Regions from separate parts of the Pseudomonas sp. Marseille-QA0332 genome, predicted to be linked through region 3. Evidence: riboswitches for the same ligand, from Rfam matches in the RefSeq annotation. Region 3 holds a riboswitch; each other region holds the start of a gene.
The links. Region 3 has a riboswitch for cobalamin ahead of ACY8GK_RS06090 (ABC transporter substrate-binding protein). Riboswitches for the same ligand answer to the same signal wherever they lie in the genome.

Region 1: linked by a shared signal. The riboswitch ahead of cobW (cobalamin biosynthesis protein CobW) and the one ahead of ACY8GK_RS06090 (ABC transporter substrate-binding protein) in region 3 are both predicted to bind cobalamin.
Region 2: linked by a shared signal. The riboswitch ahead of cobO (cob(I)yrinic acid a,c-diamide adenosyltransferase) and the one ahead of ACY8GK_RS06090 (ABC transporter substrate-binding protein) in region 3 are both predicted to bind cobalamin.

Annotation. Positions count from the first base shown of each region.
Region 1 is NZ_CM143106.1:986,621-991,088, reverse strand. Features, by position in the region: gene cobN (cobaltochelatase subunit CobN) at 1-691, opposite strand, end outside; gene cobW (cobalamin biosynthesis protein CobW) at 695-1,762, opposite strand; cobalamin riboswitch at 1,859-2,057, opposite strand; cobalamin riboswitch at 2,173-2,387, shown strand; gene ACY8GK_RS04845 (cobalamin biosynthesis protein) at 2,622-3,053, shown strand; gene cobM (precorrin-4 C(11)-methyltransferase) at 3,081-3,830, shown strand; gene ACY8GK_RS04835 (response regulator transcription factor) at 4,280-4,468, shown strand, end outside.
Region 2 is NZ_CM143106.1:1,036-5,503, forward strand. Features, by position in the region: gene ACY8GK_RS00010 (C40 family peptidase) at 1-434, shown strand, start outside; gene ACY8GK_RS00015 (C40 family peptidase) at 571-1,110, shown strand; cobalamin riboswitch at 1,245-1,462, shown strand; gene cobO (cob(I)yrinic acid a,c-diamide adenosyltransferase) at 1,606-2,217, shown strand; gene ACY8GK_RS00025 (cobyrinate a,c-diamide synthase) at 2,214-3,509, shown strand; gene bluB (5,6-dimethylbenzimidazole synthase) at 3,506-4,156, shown strand; gene cbiB (adenosylcobinamide-phosphate synthase CbiB) at 4,153-4,468, shown strand, end outside.
Region 3 is NZ_CM143106.1:1,288,970-1,293,437, forward strand. Features, by position in the region: gene ACY8GK_RS06085 (DUF1624 domain-containing protein) at 1-949, shown strand, start outside; cobalamin riboswitch at 1,012-1,207, shown strand; gene ACY8GK_RS06090 (ABC transporter substrate-binding protein) at 1,331-2,344, shown strand; gene ACY8GK_RS06095 (FecCD family ABC transporter permease) at 2,341-3,357, shown strand; gene ACY8GK_RS06100 (ABC transporter ATP-binding protein) at 3,354-4,145, shown strand; gene ACY8GK_RS06105 (pseudoazurin) at 4,162-4,468, shown strand, end outside.

The sequences.
Region 1 (4,468 bases), 300 kb from region 3:
GGCCGGCAGCCTGGAGACGCTCGCAGAAACGGTCGATGAACGCGGTGTTGGCCGCCTGGAGATGGGAACGATAGAACAGGATCGGCGCCACGGGCTGTCGTCGATGCCACTGGCCATACCAGTCCTGCAGCCCGGCACGGCCTTCGACCGGGTGATACACCACGGTGCGCGGCAATGCCTGCGGCTCTTCCCACGGGTAGGTGCGCTGCAACCAGAGGCTGGCCAGGCAGCGGTACAGGTTCAGCGCATTGCCCTTGCCGCCTTGGCGCAGGTAATGCCACAGTCGCTCGGCCTCGGCGCCACGGACCGTGCCCAGGTCGGTGAGCTCCGGGTCAGGCCGGTCGTCGCCGGGCACCATGATCAGCTCGACCCCTCGACTGGCCAGTTCCACCAGTCGTTCGACGCCATAGCGCCAGTAGCCGACACCACCGTGCAGCGAGACCAGGATCAGCTTGGCGTGTTGCAGGACCTGATCGACGTAGAGATCGACCGAGGCATGGTTTTGCACCTGCATCGGATTGGCCAGGCGCAGGCTCGGATAATCGTCCGGCAGCCGTTCGGCGGTTTCGGCCAACAGCGCCAGGTGCGAGTCGCCGCTGCACAGGATCACCAGGTCCGCCGGTGTCTGGCCGAGATCGGCAATGCTGTCATCCGGCACGAAGCCGCCGGGCTGGGTCCGCAGCAGGTGCATCGATCAGGCCTCCAGGGCCTGGCGCAGGCGCGCCTCGAGCAGCGTCGCATCGAGTGCCTGGCCGATCAGCACCAGGCGTGTGACACGTGGCTCGTCCGGCCCCCAGGCACGGTCGAAGTGCTTGTCGAAACGTGTCCCCACGCCCTGGATCAACAGGCGCATGGGTTTGCCGGGAATGGCCGCGAAGCCCTTGGCGCGCAGGATGCCGAACTCCACCACCAGGCCCGACAAGGCGTCGAGCAGACGACGCTCGTCGGCTGGCGGAAGGTCGATGGAGATCGAGTCGAAAGCGTCGTGGTCATGCGCGTCATGGCTTTCGTCATCGTGGTGGCTGTCATGATGGGTACGCCGCGCGTCGATGTGCACCTCGGACTCGGCGCCCACCCCCAGCAGTACCTCCAGCGGCAGTCGGCCACTACTGGCCTCGATCACCTTGACCGCCGGCGGCAGTTCCTCGAGCACTTCGGCACGGACCTTGGCCAGGCCCTCGGCGTCGATCAGGTCCGCCTTGTTCAGCACCACCAGGTCGGCGCTCGCCAGCTGGTCGGCGAACAGCTCGTGCAGTGGCGACTCGTGATCCAGGTTCGGATCGAGCTTGCGCTGGGCATCGACCTGCTCGGGATAGGCCGCGAAGGTGCCGGCGGCCACGGCAGGACTGTCGACCACCGTGATCACCGCGTCGACCGTACAGGCATTGCGGATTTCCGGCCACTGGAACGCCTGGACCAGCGGCTTGGGCAAGGCCAGGCCGCTGGTCTCGATGAGGATATGGTCGAGATCGTCACGCCGGGCAACCAGCTCGCGCATGACTGGGAAGAACTCCTCCTGCACGGTGCAGCACAGGCAACCATTGGCCAGCTCGTAGACGCGCCCGCTGGCCTCCTCCTCGGTGCAGCCGATGCTGCACTGCTTGAGGATCTCGCCGTCGATGCCCAGCTCGCCGAATTCGTTGACGATCACGGCGATCCGCCGTCCCTGGGCGTTATCCAGCATATGCCGCAGCAGCGTGGTCTTGCCCGAGCCGAGAAAGCCGGTGACGATGGTGACGGGAAGCTTGGCCAGTGTTTTCATGTCGATGCCCTTGGCAGGATGGCGGGCATGCGGGACGACAGGCCCTGGCGCCATGAGGCCGGGCTGGCTCGTCACCGGGTCACCCCGCCCGGTTGAAGTCGCGAACGTGTCGAGGCAGGTCTCCTGGCTTGCACCTACCAGCCCTGGCCGGTCGGACCAGGCCTTCCCGCGCTTGCGTGCAGTGGCCCGGAGGGTCCTGTTGCGGTGACTACAGTTGCGGGGGCAGCCGCGGCTTCTACCGCGTTCCCGTCTTAGCTCCGACGCAGGTCGGAGAACCTCGAAGCGGCAAGGCTACGCAGTGCCCGGCGAGCGGTCAACTTCGAGCGACCCTCGCGCTGCGATCGGCGCGTCCGGCGCTCGCTCGGCGTCGGTGTCCGACTACCGATTGACGGCGCCCCGGGCGCGTGGTCTGCTACGCCATCGCGTCAAGCGGCCCTGCCAAGGGTGAAACGGGAAACCGGTGCGTCACGCGCCCCTGCGGGCCGGACGCCGCCGGTGCTGCCCCGCAACGGTCAGCGAGCGAAACGTCAAGGCCACCGTGTCCTGCCGACACGCGAAGGCGACGTTTCCAGGAGCGATGCTCCTGCTCGCCAGCCCGCAGATCGGCCTGACGCCCCTGGGCTTTGTACGAAAAGTCGCCGAGCGGCGATCAGGCAAGGCGAAAACAGGCGAGCAAGCGGAGCTTACTGTTGTAAATGAACATTCCGAGCCTGTTTTCAACGTAGCCTGATCGTCGCGTAGGCACTTTCGTATAAAGCCTGGAAAACCCGCGCTGGGCAGGCGCTCGCTTCGGCCTGGAGCATTGGCCCGGCCATGCCGCGCCTGCTCGTCATCCGCCACCCAGCAGAGGAAAGCGTTCATGCCCACCGCCGAGACGGCCTGGCCAGGAATCAGGCTGTTCGCCGGATTCGGTTGCCGCCGAGGCTGCCCGGCCGATCTTCTGATCGACCTGCTGCGATCGACCCTCGAGGCGCATGCGCTGCCACTGCGGGCGCTCGAAGGCCTGGCCAGCATCGACCTGAAGATCGGCGAGCCGGGGTTGCTGATGCTGGCCGCACGCCTGGACATACCGTTCGAATGTTTCGGCAGCTTGCACCTGGCCGCTTTCGAAGCCTCCCTGAGCCATCGCTCCAGCGCTGCCTGGCGGCACACGGGCTGCTGGGGCATCGCTGAAAGCGCAGCGCTGGCCGTGGCCACGCGCGCATGCGGCTCGGCCCAATTGCTGGTGCCGCGCCAGAGCGCTGGCCAAGCGACGCTGGCATTGGCCTGCAATGCCCCTTTTGCCAGATAATGGCCGCTTTGCCTGCAAGGACTTTTCATGACGGTCTACTTCATCGGTGCCGGCCCCGGCGACCCCGAACTGATCACGGTCAAGGGGCAGCGGCTCATTCGTCGCTGCCCGGTGATCATCTATGCCGGTTCGCTGGTTCCAGCCCAGGTGCTCGAGGGGCACCAGGCCAGCACGCTGATCAACAGCGCCGAACTGCACCTGGAGCAGATCGTCGAGGCGATGCGCGATGCCCACGCCCAAGGCCTGGACGTGGCGCGGGTACACAGCGGCGACCCGAGCCTGTATGGGGCCATCGGCGAGCAGATCCGGCATCTGCGAACACTGGGAATCGACTACCAGATCATTCCTGGCGTCACCGCGACAGCTGCCAGCGCCGCCCTGCTCGGCTGCGAACTGACCCTACCCGACATCGCCCAGACGGTGATCCTCACGCGCTATGGCGACAGCTCGCCAATGCCCGAAGGCGAGGCCCTGGCAGACCTGGCCAGACATCGCAGCACGCTGGCCATCCACCTGGGCGTGCGGCATCTCGAGCGCATCGTTGCCGAGCTGCTGCCGTTCTACGGGCGTGACTGTCCTGTCGCGGTGGTGCATCGGGCAACCTGGCCAGACCAGGACTGGGCCAGGGGCACGCTGGCGGACATCATCGAACAGGTACGCGCCAAGGGATTTCGGCGCACCGCGCTGATTCTGGTCGGCCACGTCCTGGGGGACGCGCCCTTTTCCGAATCCGCCTTGTACCGCGCCGGACATGCCCATCTCTACCGGCCCGGCTAGGTTTTTCCGCACTCGCCGGATGCCCTGTCACAGTGTTCGTGCGGGAAGTCGCCGAGCGGCGCCCAGGCAAGGCGAAACCAGGCAGGACGACGCGCTCACGCTTGGTAGACGAGCATTCGAGCCTGCTTGCAACATGGTGTGATCGCCGTTCAGACACTTTCCCGCACAGCCCAGGCCGCGGCCTCTATGGCCGCATGGCGCCGACCTGGCGCAGAGCCCCCGGCCAGCCTCGGCGTTCCTGGTGGCCTCTGCCCGGCGCGGTAACGATCTCGGCCGGCGAATAATTTGTAGGATTTTTCTACAAAACCGCCCTTCTTTTTCAACATTTCTATGCTAGCCATTATCAATACCGCGGATTCGACGTATCGTGCGCCGCACTGTAAGCAGTTACTGACAGATAGTTTCCTGGATAACTCGGGAAACGGATGAATTTCCGACAGGAGTTTCTCATGACAACTGTGCTGGTGGTGGACGACCACCCCACCGTGCGCCTGGCGGTACGCATGCTGCTCGAGCGCGAACGCTTCATCATCGTCGGAGAGGCCTGCGACGGCAGCGAAGCCGTGACCATGGCCCGCACGTTGAAGCCTGACGTGGTGATCCTCGACATCGCGCTGCCCAAGCTCGAAGGCATGGAA
Region 2 (4,468 bases), 1.3 Mb from region 3:
GCAAGCCGTATCAGCTGCCCATGCTCGCCGACAGCATTCTCGAGCGTGGCAAGGAACTGATCGGTACGCGCTATCGCTTCGGCGGTACCTCCGAGCAGTCGGGCTTCGACTGCAGCGGTTTCATCGGCTACCTGTTCCGCGAAGAGGCCGGCATGGACCTGCCGCGCTCGACCCGCGAAATGATCAAGGTCGACGCCCCCAAGGTTTCGCGCAACAAGCTCAAGCCAGGTGACCTGCTGTTCTTCAGCACCAATGGCCGTGGACGCGTGAGTCATGCCGGCATCTACCTGGGCGACAACCGGTTCATTCACTCCAGCAGCCGTCGCAGCGGTGGCGTACGCATCGACAGCCTGGGCGATCGCTACTGGAGCAAGACCTTCATCGAGGCCAAGCGCGCCCTGGCCATGGCGCCGACCAACCTCGCACGCAACTGACGACAAAGGTCATGGTCCAACCACGGCGGCGGTGCTGAAAAGCTCGCCGCTGTGCGTATTTACAGAAAGCGTCTAATCTAATTTCTCAACTCTTTTCGGCTATTGCCCGAACGGCTCAGACAGGAAGCTCTGAATCATGGCGATGTTGGCGCGCTTCGCATTCCTTTCCCTGGCAGCCTTGCTGGCTGCCTGCTCCAGCCAGGCACCGGCCCCCGCGCCGGCCCCCATGCCCAAGCCCCAGGCCGTCCATGCCGCGCCGTCGTTCTCACCCGTGGCCGAGGACGTGCTGTTCCGGGCGATCGGCCTGGTCGGCACGCCTTATCGCTGGGGCGGCAACACACCCGACTCCGGATTCGATTGCAGCGGCCTGATCGGCTATGTCTACCGGGACGCCGCCGGCATCAGCTTGCCGCGCTCGACCCGCGAGATGATCGGCATGCGCGCGCCTACCATCGACATGGGTGCCCTGCAATCGGGTGATCTGGTGTTCTTCGCCACCAACGGCGGCTCGCAGGTCAGCCATGCCGGTATCTACGTCGGCGAAGGACGTTTCGTTCACGCGCCGCGTACCGGCGGGACGGTACGACTGGACTACCTGTCCAACAGTTATTGGCAGAAGGCCTACCTGCAGGCCAAGCGGATCATTCCATCCGGCCATCTGGCCCAGAATCCCTGATCCGCAAGCCGCAAGCCGATCGTGTCGAGCTCGCTCCGGCGCCGGTCTTGAAGATGGAGTCGCTGGCCAAGGCGACTCGGTCTGCTTCGACTTGCCGCTCGCCGTCCATTGACGCTCCGCCAGCAACCCTCTAACCTTCGCCGCGTGTTTCAGGTGCCCTGCGAGCCGCCGCTCGGCAGGGTGAAACTGGGAAGCCGGTGGACGCTCTTGCAGCGTGAGTCCGGCGCTGCCCCCGCAACGGTAAGCGAATCGAGCTCGCGCACGGCCACTGGGCATCGCCCCGGGAAGGCGCGTGAGCCTGGGCCAACACCCCTTCGCAAGCCCGGAGACCGGCCTGTCACTGCCAACGGCATCACGGAGGGTGATGTGCGGAGCCCTGCGACGCTGGTCGCAGCCCCTGCGCGTTCTCCATGAGCCAGCCATTCATCTGTCGCCTCCTGGTACTGCTCGCCTGTCTTGGCCGGTCGGTGTGGCGGCAGCCTGCGGAGAACTTCGATGAGCGAATCCACCGACCGTGACCAACGTCACCTGGCGCGCATGCAGCGCAAGAAGGCGGTGATCGACGAGCGTATCGCCAACGCCCCGAACCAGTGCGGCCTGCTGCTGGTGCTGACCGGCAACGGCAAGGGCAAGAGCAGCTCGGCGTTCGGCATGCTCGCCCGCGCCATGGGGCATGGCATGCGCTGCGGCGTGGTGCAGTTCATCAAAGGTCGCCAAAGCACTGGCGAAGAGCTGTTCTTTCGGCGTTTCGCGCCAGAGGTGCGCTACCACGTGATGGGCGAGGGCTTCACCTGGGAAACCCAGGACCGCCAACGCGATATCGCCGCGGCCGAGGCTGCCTGGGCCGTGTCGCGGCAAATGCTGCAGGATCCGTCGATCCAGTTCGTCGTGCTCGACGAGCTGAACATCGCGCTCAAGCATGGCTATCTCGACCTCGATCAGGTGCTGGGCGACCTGCAGGCGCGGCCGCCCATGCAGCATGTGATCGTCACCGGTCGCGGCGCCAAGCCGCAGCTGATCGAACTGGCCGATACGGTCACCGAGATGGGCATGGTCAAGCATGCCTTCCAGGCCGGTATCGGTGCGCAGAAAGGCATCGAACTGTGAGCCGGACGCGACACTGCCCGGCGGTATTGATTGCCGCGCCTGCCTCCGGGCAGGGCAAGACCACCGTGACCGCCGCCCTGGCCCGCCTGCACCGCAACCTCGGGCGCAAGGTCAGGGTGTTCAAGTGCGGGCCGGACTTTCTCGACCCGATGATCCTGGAGCGCGCCAGTGGCGCGCCGGTGCGCCAGCTGGACTTGTGGATGGTGGGCGCCGAGCAAAGCCGCAAGCTCCTGTGGCAGGCCGCCGCCGAGGCCGACCTGATCCTCATCGAAGGGGTCATGGGCCTGTTCGACGGCACCCCCTCGAGCGCCGATCTGGCACGTCATTTCGGCGTTCCGGTACTGGCCGTCATCGATGGCACGGCCATGGCCCAGACCTTCGGTGCGCTGGCCCTGGGCCTGGCACGCTACCAGGCCGACCTGCCGTTCGCCGGGGTCCTGGCCAACCGGGTCGGCAGCCTGCGCCATGCCCAGTTGCTCGAAGGCAGCCTGACCGAGGGCTTGCGCTGGTACGGCGGCCTATCACGCGAGCGCGGCATCGAACTGCCCAGTCGCCACCTCGGATTGGTGCAGGCCAGCGAGCTGAACGACCTGGATGCACGGCTCGACGCCGCCGCCGATGCCCTTGGCGCCAGCTGCGATGCGACGTTGCCGCCTGCGGTGGCGTTCCAGGCGCCGCTAGCGCACACGCCCGTGCCAGCCCTGGCCGGCGTGCGCATCGGGATCGCTCGGGACGAGGCCTTCGCCTTTCTCTATGGCGCCAATCTCGACCTGCTGCGCGAGCTGGGCGCCGAGCTGGTGTTCTTCTCGCCGCTGCATGATCGGCAACTGCCGAGGGTCGACAGCCTTTACCTGCCTGGCGGCTATCCGGAGCTGCATCACCAGGCGCTGGCCGCCAACGTGCCGATGCTCGAGGCGATCCGCGACCACCATGCCCAGAACAAACCTTTGCTGGCCGAATGCGGGGGCATGCTCTACCTGCTCGACGGGCTCACCGATGTGGCCGGCGAGCGCGCCGGGCTGCTTGGCTTGCTGCCTGGCGAGGCCGTGATGCAGAAGCGCCTCGCCGCCCTGGCCCTGCAAGCGGTCGAACTGCAGGAAGGCACCTTGCGCGGGCATACCTACCACCATTCGCTGACCGAGACCCCGTTGCAACCTGTCGCCCGCGGCCAGAGTCCCAACGGTGGACGGGGCGCCGAGGCGGTCTACCGGCTTGGCCGGCTGGTCGCTTCCTACGTGCATTTCTACTTCCCTTCCAATCCGGACGCGACGGCGGCGCTGTTGCGACCATGAACGACCAGGCTTTCAGTGCTGCCGAGCGGGCAGCGGTGTACCGAGCCATCGGCGAGCGCCGGGACATGCGTCACTTCCGCAGCGGGCAGGTGCCACCGGAGCTGCTGGCGCGCCTGCTGGCCGCGGCGCACCAGGCGCCCAGCGTCGGGCTGATGCAGCCCTGGCGTTTCATCCGGATCAGCGACGCGGCACTGCGCGCCAGGATCCAGGCCCAGGTTGAAGAAGAGCGCATACGTACTGCCCAGGCCCTGGGCGAGCGCTCCGAGCAGTTCATGAAACTCAAGGTCGAAGGCATCGCCGAGTGCGCCGAAGTGCTGGTCGCGGCCCTGATGGACAAGCGCGAGGCGCATGTCTTCGGGCGCCGAACCCTGCCCGAGATGGACCTGGCTTCGCTGGCCTGTGCCATCCAGAATCTCTGGCTGGCAGCGCGCGCCGAAGGCTTGGGGATGGGCTGGGTCTCGCTGTTCGATCCGCAGGCGCTCGGCCAGTTGCTGGGCATGCCGAGCGGGGCCAAGCCGGTGGCGATACTCTGCCTGGGGCCGGTCGAGGCTTTCTACCCGGCGCCGATGCTGGTGCTGGAGAACTGGGCCGAGGAGCGTGCGCTCGAGACCCTGGTGTATGAAAACCAGTGGGGGAGCCAGCCATGAGCATCGCCTTGCTGGTCGTGATGGGCGTGGCCCTGGACGCCTTGCTTGGCGAGCCGCGCCGGCATCATCCACTGGTGGCGTTCGGACGGCTGGCCAGTCGCCTGGAAAAACGCCTCAATGCTGGCGGGCGCGGCTGGCGTAGCCACGGTGTCACGGCCTGGTTTATCGCCGTGGTGCCGCTGACCCTGGTCGTGCTGATCCTTTCCTGGCTGCCGGGCATCGGCTGGCTGGTCGATGCGCTGGCGCTGTACTGCGCCCTGGGCATGCGCAGCCTGGGCGAGCATGTGCTGCCGGTGGCCCAGGCGCTACGCC
Region 3 (4,468 bases):
GCTCACCGGCCTGTCGGCCTGGCTGTACGGCGAGAAGCACCAGGGCCGTGGGGATGTCTCGGCCTTCCTGTTCAAGCGTGGCCTGGTTCTGGTGTTGCTGGAATTCACCTTGGTGAACTTCGCATGGACCTTCCAGTTGCCGCCGAGCGTGATCTACATGCAGGTGATCTGGGCCATCGGCCTGAGCATGATCGCCCTGTCCGCGCTGGTCTGGCTGCCTCGCGGGTGGCTGCTGGCGCTCGGCGTGGCCATCGTCGCCGGCCATAACCTGCTCGACGGACTGCACTTCCCGTCCGGCTCGGCCATGCATGTGCCATGGGCCATCCTGCATGACCGTGGCTGGCTCGAAGTTTCCGAGAGCTTGCGCCTGCGTACTTCCTATCCGGTCCTGCCATGGATCGGAGTGATCGCCCTGGGCTATTGCCTTGGCCCCTGGTTCGGCCGCGCCAGCCAGGCTGGCCTTCGCCAGAAGCGGCTGCTGCTGGCCGGCACCGCCGCCTTGGCCGGGTTTCTGTTCCTGCGTCTGCTCAACGGCTACGGCGAAGCACCTTGGCAGGTCCATGCCGACACCATGCAGACGCTGATGAGCTTGCTCAACATCACCAAGTACCCGCCTTCGCTGCTGTTCCTGGCCTTGACCCTCGGTTGCGGCCTGCTCCTGCTATGGGCCTTCGAGCGATGCGGGCAAACGCGTTGGATCAGCATCCTGGCGGTCTTCGGGGCCGCGCCGATGTTCTTCTACCTGCTGCATCTGTATGTGCTCAAGCTGCTCTACCTGGTGTGTGTCGCGCTGTTCGGTCTCGACCAGGGCGACTATTACGGCTTCGACAGTGTAGGTGCGGTCTGGTTGGGCGCGGTGTCGCTGGCGGTGGTCCTGTACCTGCCCGTGCGCTGGTTTGCCCGGCTGAAGGCGCGCCGGCGCGACATCGCCTGGCTGAAGTATTTCTGAACCCTGGCGGCGTGCCACGGGCTGGGACAGGTGCATTTGGCTTGTCGCGATGCGCCTGGCCCGTCTAAGATGCCGCCGCCGGTTTCCGTCAAGGAACTAACAGGGAATCCGTGGCTGCCTGTATGCAGCGAAACGGAACTGCCCCCGCAACTGTAGGTGCCGAGCCCACTTCAGCGATGCCACTGGGTCAATTCCCGGGAAGGCGAAGTCGGGCCATGACGCATCAGTCAGGAGACCTGCCGGCACGCATTCACCAACCGGCGGGGTGTCCGGGATGGCCATCTCCACCCGTCCAGGGTGCAGCCACACGTCATGGGCGTGTGGCTGGCGATGCCTGTCCGTGCGTCTGTCCCGTGCACCCACGATAGGAGATCGCCCCACATGCTGCCCCGTTTCGTCACCCTGCTCGCCGCGCTTGGCGCCACCGGCCTGGCCCAGGCGGCCAGTACCCATTATCCGTTGACCCTCGATAACTGCGGCATGTCGTTGACCTTCCAGCAGGCGCCGCAGCGTGTCGTCACGATCGGCCAGGCTGGCACCGAGATGCTCTACGCCCTGGGCCAAGGCGACAAGCTGGTCGGTACCTCGCTGTGGTTCAACGATGTGCTGCCGCAGTACAAGGCCCAGGATGCCAAGGTCGAACGCCTGGCCGACAACGATCCGAGTTTCGAGGCGGTGATCGGCAAGCGCCCGCAATTACTGGCGGTGCAGCTGGAATGGATGGTCGGTGCGCAGGGAGTGGTCGGCACCCGTGAACAATTCCATGAGCTGAATATCCCGACCTACCTCATGCCTTCCGACTGCGAGGGCAAGGACAACCTGGTCGGCGCCGACGGCACCCGCCTGCAACCGTTCCAGATCGAGACCGTGTACCGCAGCATCAGCCAGCTGGCACGGATCTTCGACGTGCAGGATCGTGGCGAGGCGCTCAACCAGGCGCTGCAGGCCAGGCTCGCCAAGGCCAAGGCCAGCCTCGCCGGCAAGGACCTGTCCCACACCACTGCCTTGTTCTGGTTCTCCAGCGCCGACCTGGATATCGACCCCTATGTCGCGGGACGCAAGGGTATTCCCGACTTCATGCTGCAGAGTCTTGGGGTGCGCAATGTCGTCGAGTCGGATGAGGAATGGCCTACCGTCGGCTGGGAAACCCTGGCCAAGGCCAACCCTACCTGGCTGGTGATCGCGCGCATGGACCGTCGCCGCTTCCCTGCCGATGACTTCCAGAAAAAACTGCAATTCCTGCGCAACGATCCGGTGACACGCAACATGGACGCGGTGAAACACGACCGCATCATCGTGCTCGACGCCCATGCCATGCAGGCCAGCCTGCGTCTGTTCAGCGGCCTGGAGACGCTCGCCGCGGCATTTTCCTCGGGTAAAGCGCCACAGCCATGATGCGCCTGTTCATTCGTGCCGCCTTGGTCCTCGGTGCCCTGTCGCTGGCCTTGCTGGCGGGCATCGGCATCGGTGAAACCCGCATGACGCCCACGGTCATCTACCAGGTGCTGGCCAACCAGCTGTGGCATGCCGGCTACCTGGTCGATCCGATCGACCAAGGCATCGTCTGGAACTACCGGCTGACCCGGACCCTGGTGGCTGCCGCCTGCGGCGCGGGCCTTGCGACCTGCGGCGTGATCCTGCAGGCGCTGCTGCGCAATCCGCTGGCCGAGCCGTACCTGCTGGGCCTGTCCGCTGGCGCGTCGACCGGCGCGGTGCTGGTCGCCTTGCTGGGTCTGGGCGCCGGCGCGCTGTCGCTATCAGGCGGCGCGTTCCTCGGCGCGCTGGCCGCTTTTGCCCTGGTCCTGCTGCTGGCCCGTGCCAGCGGCCCAGCCAACGGCAATGCCCAGGTGATCCTCGCCGGAATCGCCGGCTCGCAACTGTTCAATGCCTTGACCGCGTTCTTGGTGACCAAGTCGGCCAGCGCCGAGCAAGCGCGCGGAATCCTGTTCTGGCTGCTGGGCAATCTCAGTGGCGTGCGCTGGCCATCGGTATGGCTGGCCGTGCCGGTGGCCGGCGCCGGCCTGGCCATGTGCCTATGGCACCGACGCGCGCTGGATGCGTTCACCTTCGGTAGCGATTCGGCCGCTTCGCTGGGCATTGCCGTACGCCGGGTGCAGCTGCTGCTGATCACCTGCGCCGCGCTGGTCACCGCGGTGATGGTGTCGATCGTCGGTGCGATCGGCTTCGTCGGGCTGGTGATCCCCCATGCCCTGCGCCTGCTGCTGGGCCCCGGCCACAGTCGCCTGCTGCCGGCCAGCGCGCTGGGCGGCGCGCTGTTTCTGATCGCCGCCGACGTGCTTTCCCGAACCTTGATTCCCGGCCAGGTGATTCCGGTGGGCGTGGTGACGGCGCTGATCGGCGCGCCCGTCTTCGCCCTGATCCTGGTCAGCCGCAGGAGTCCGCGATGACTGCCATGATGCCCGCGACCCCGACCGCGCCACTCGCTTGCCAGGGGCTGGGCTATCGAGTGCGTGGCACCCAGTTGCTCTACGGGATCGAACTGTCCGTGCAGGCAGGCGAGACCCTAGGCATCGTCGGCCCCAATGGATCGGGCAAGTCGACCCTGCTCAAGCTGCTGGCCGGCCTGCGCCAGCCCGATGGTGGCCAGGTGCAGCTGCTGGGCCAGCCGCTGGCGCGCCTGCCGCGCCGCCAGATCGCCCAGGCGCTGGCCCTGGTGGAGCAGCAGGCCGACACCCATGATGCGGTGAACGTGCACGATGCCGTGGCGCTCGGGCGCACCCCCTGGCTATCGGCGCTGGCGCCGTTCACCGCCGAGGACGCCGCGATCGTCGACCAGGCCCTGGCCGACCTGGATGCCTTGCACCTGCGCCAGCGAACCTGGAGCAGCCTGTCTGGTGGCGAACGCCAACGTGTGCACATCGCCAGGGCGCTGGCCCAGCGCCCCAAGGTGCTGTTGCTCGACGAGCCGACCAATCATCTGGACATCCAGCACCAGCTGAGCCTGTTGCAACGCATCCAGGCCCTGCGGGTGACGACGCTGATCGCCTTGCACGATCTCAACCAGGCGCTGACCTGCGACCGCCTCGCGGTACTCGACAAGGGCCGCCTGGTCGCGCTCGGCAAGCCACACGACGTCCTCACGCCGGAGCGGCTGCTGAGCACCTTCGGTGTCCACGCCCACTATCTGACCGACCCTTATGACGGCGCGCGCATCCTGCGTTTCCGCGCCCCTTGAACCTGGAATGGAAGACATGCGCCTGCATCGCCTTGCCCTGCTGTTGTCCTGTTCGCTGCTCGCGCCGCTGGCGCTGGGCGACGTCCATGAAGTGAAGATGCTCAACCGCGGCGCCGACGGTGCCATGGTCTACGAACCGGATCACCTGCGTATCGAGCCAGGCGACAGCGTGCGCTTCGTGCCGACCCAGAGCGGGCATAACGCAGCGAGCCTGCCAGGCCTCTGGCCCGAAGCGGCGCCAACGTTCAAGAGCAACATCAACCAGCCCGCCGAATACCGCTTCGCCACGCCCGGACTGTATGGCATCCAGTGCATCCCGCACC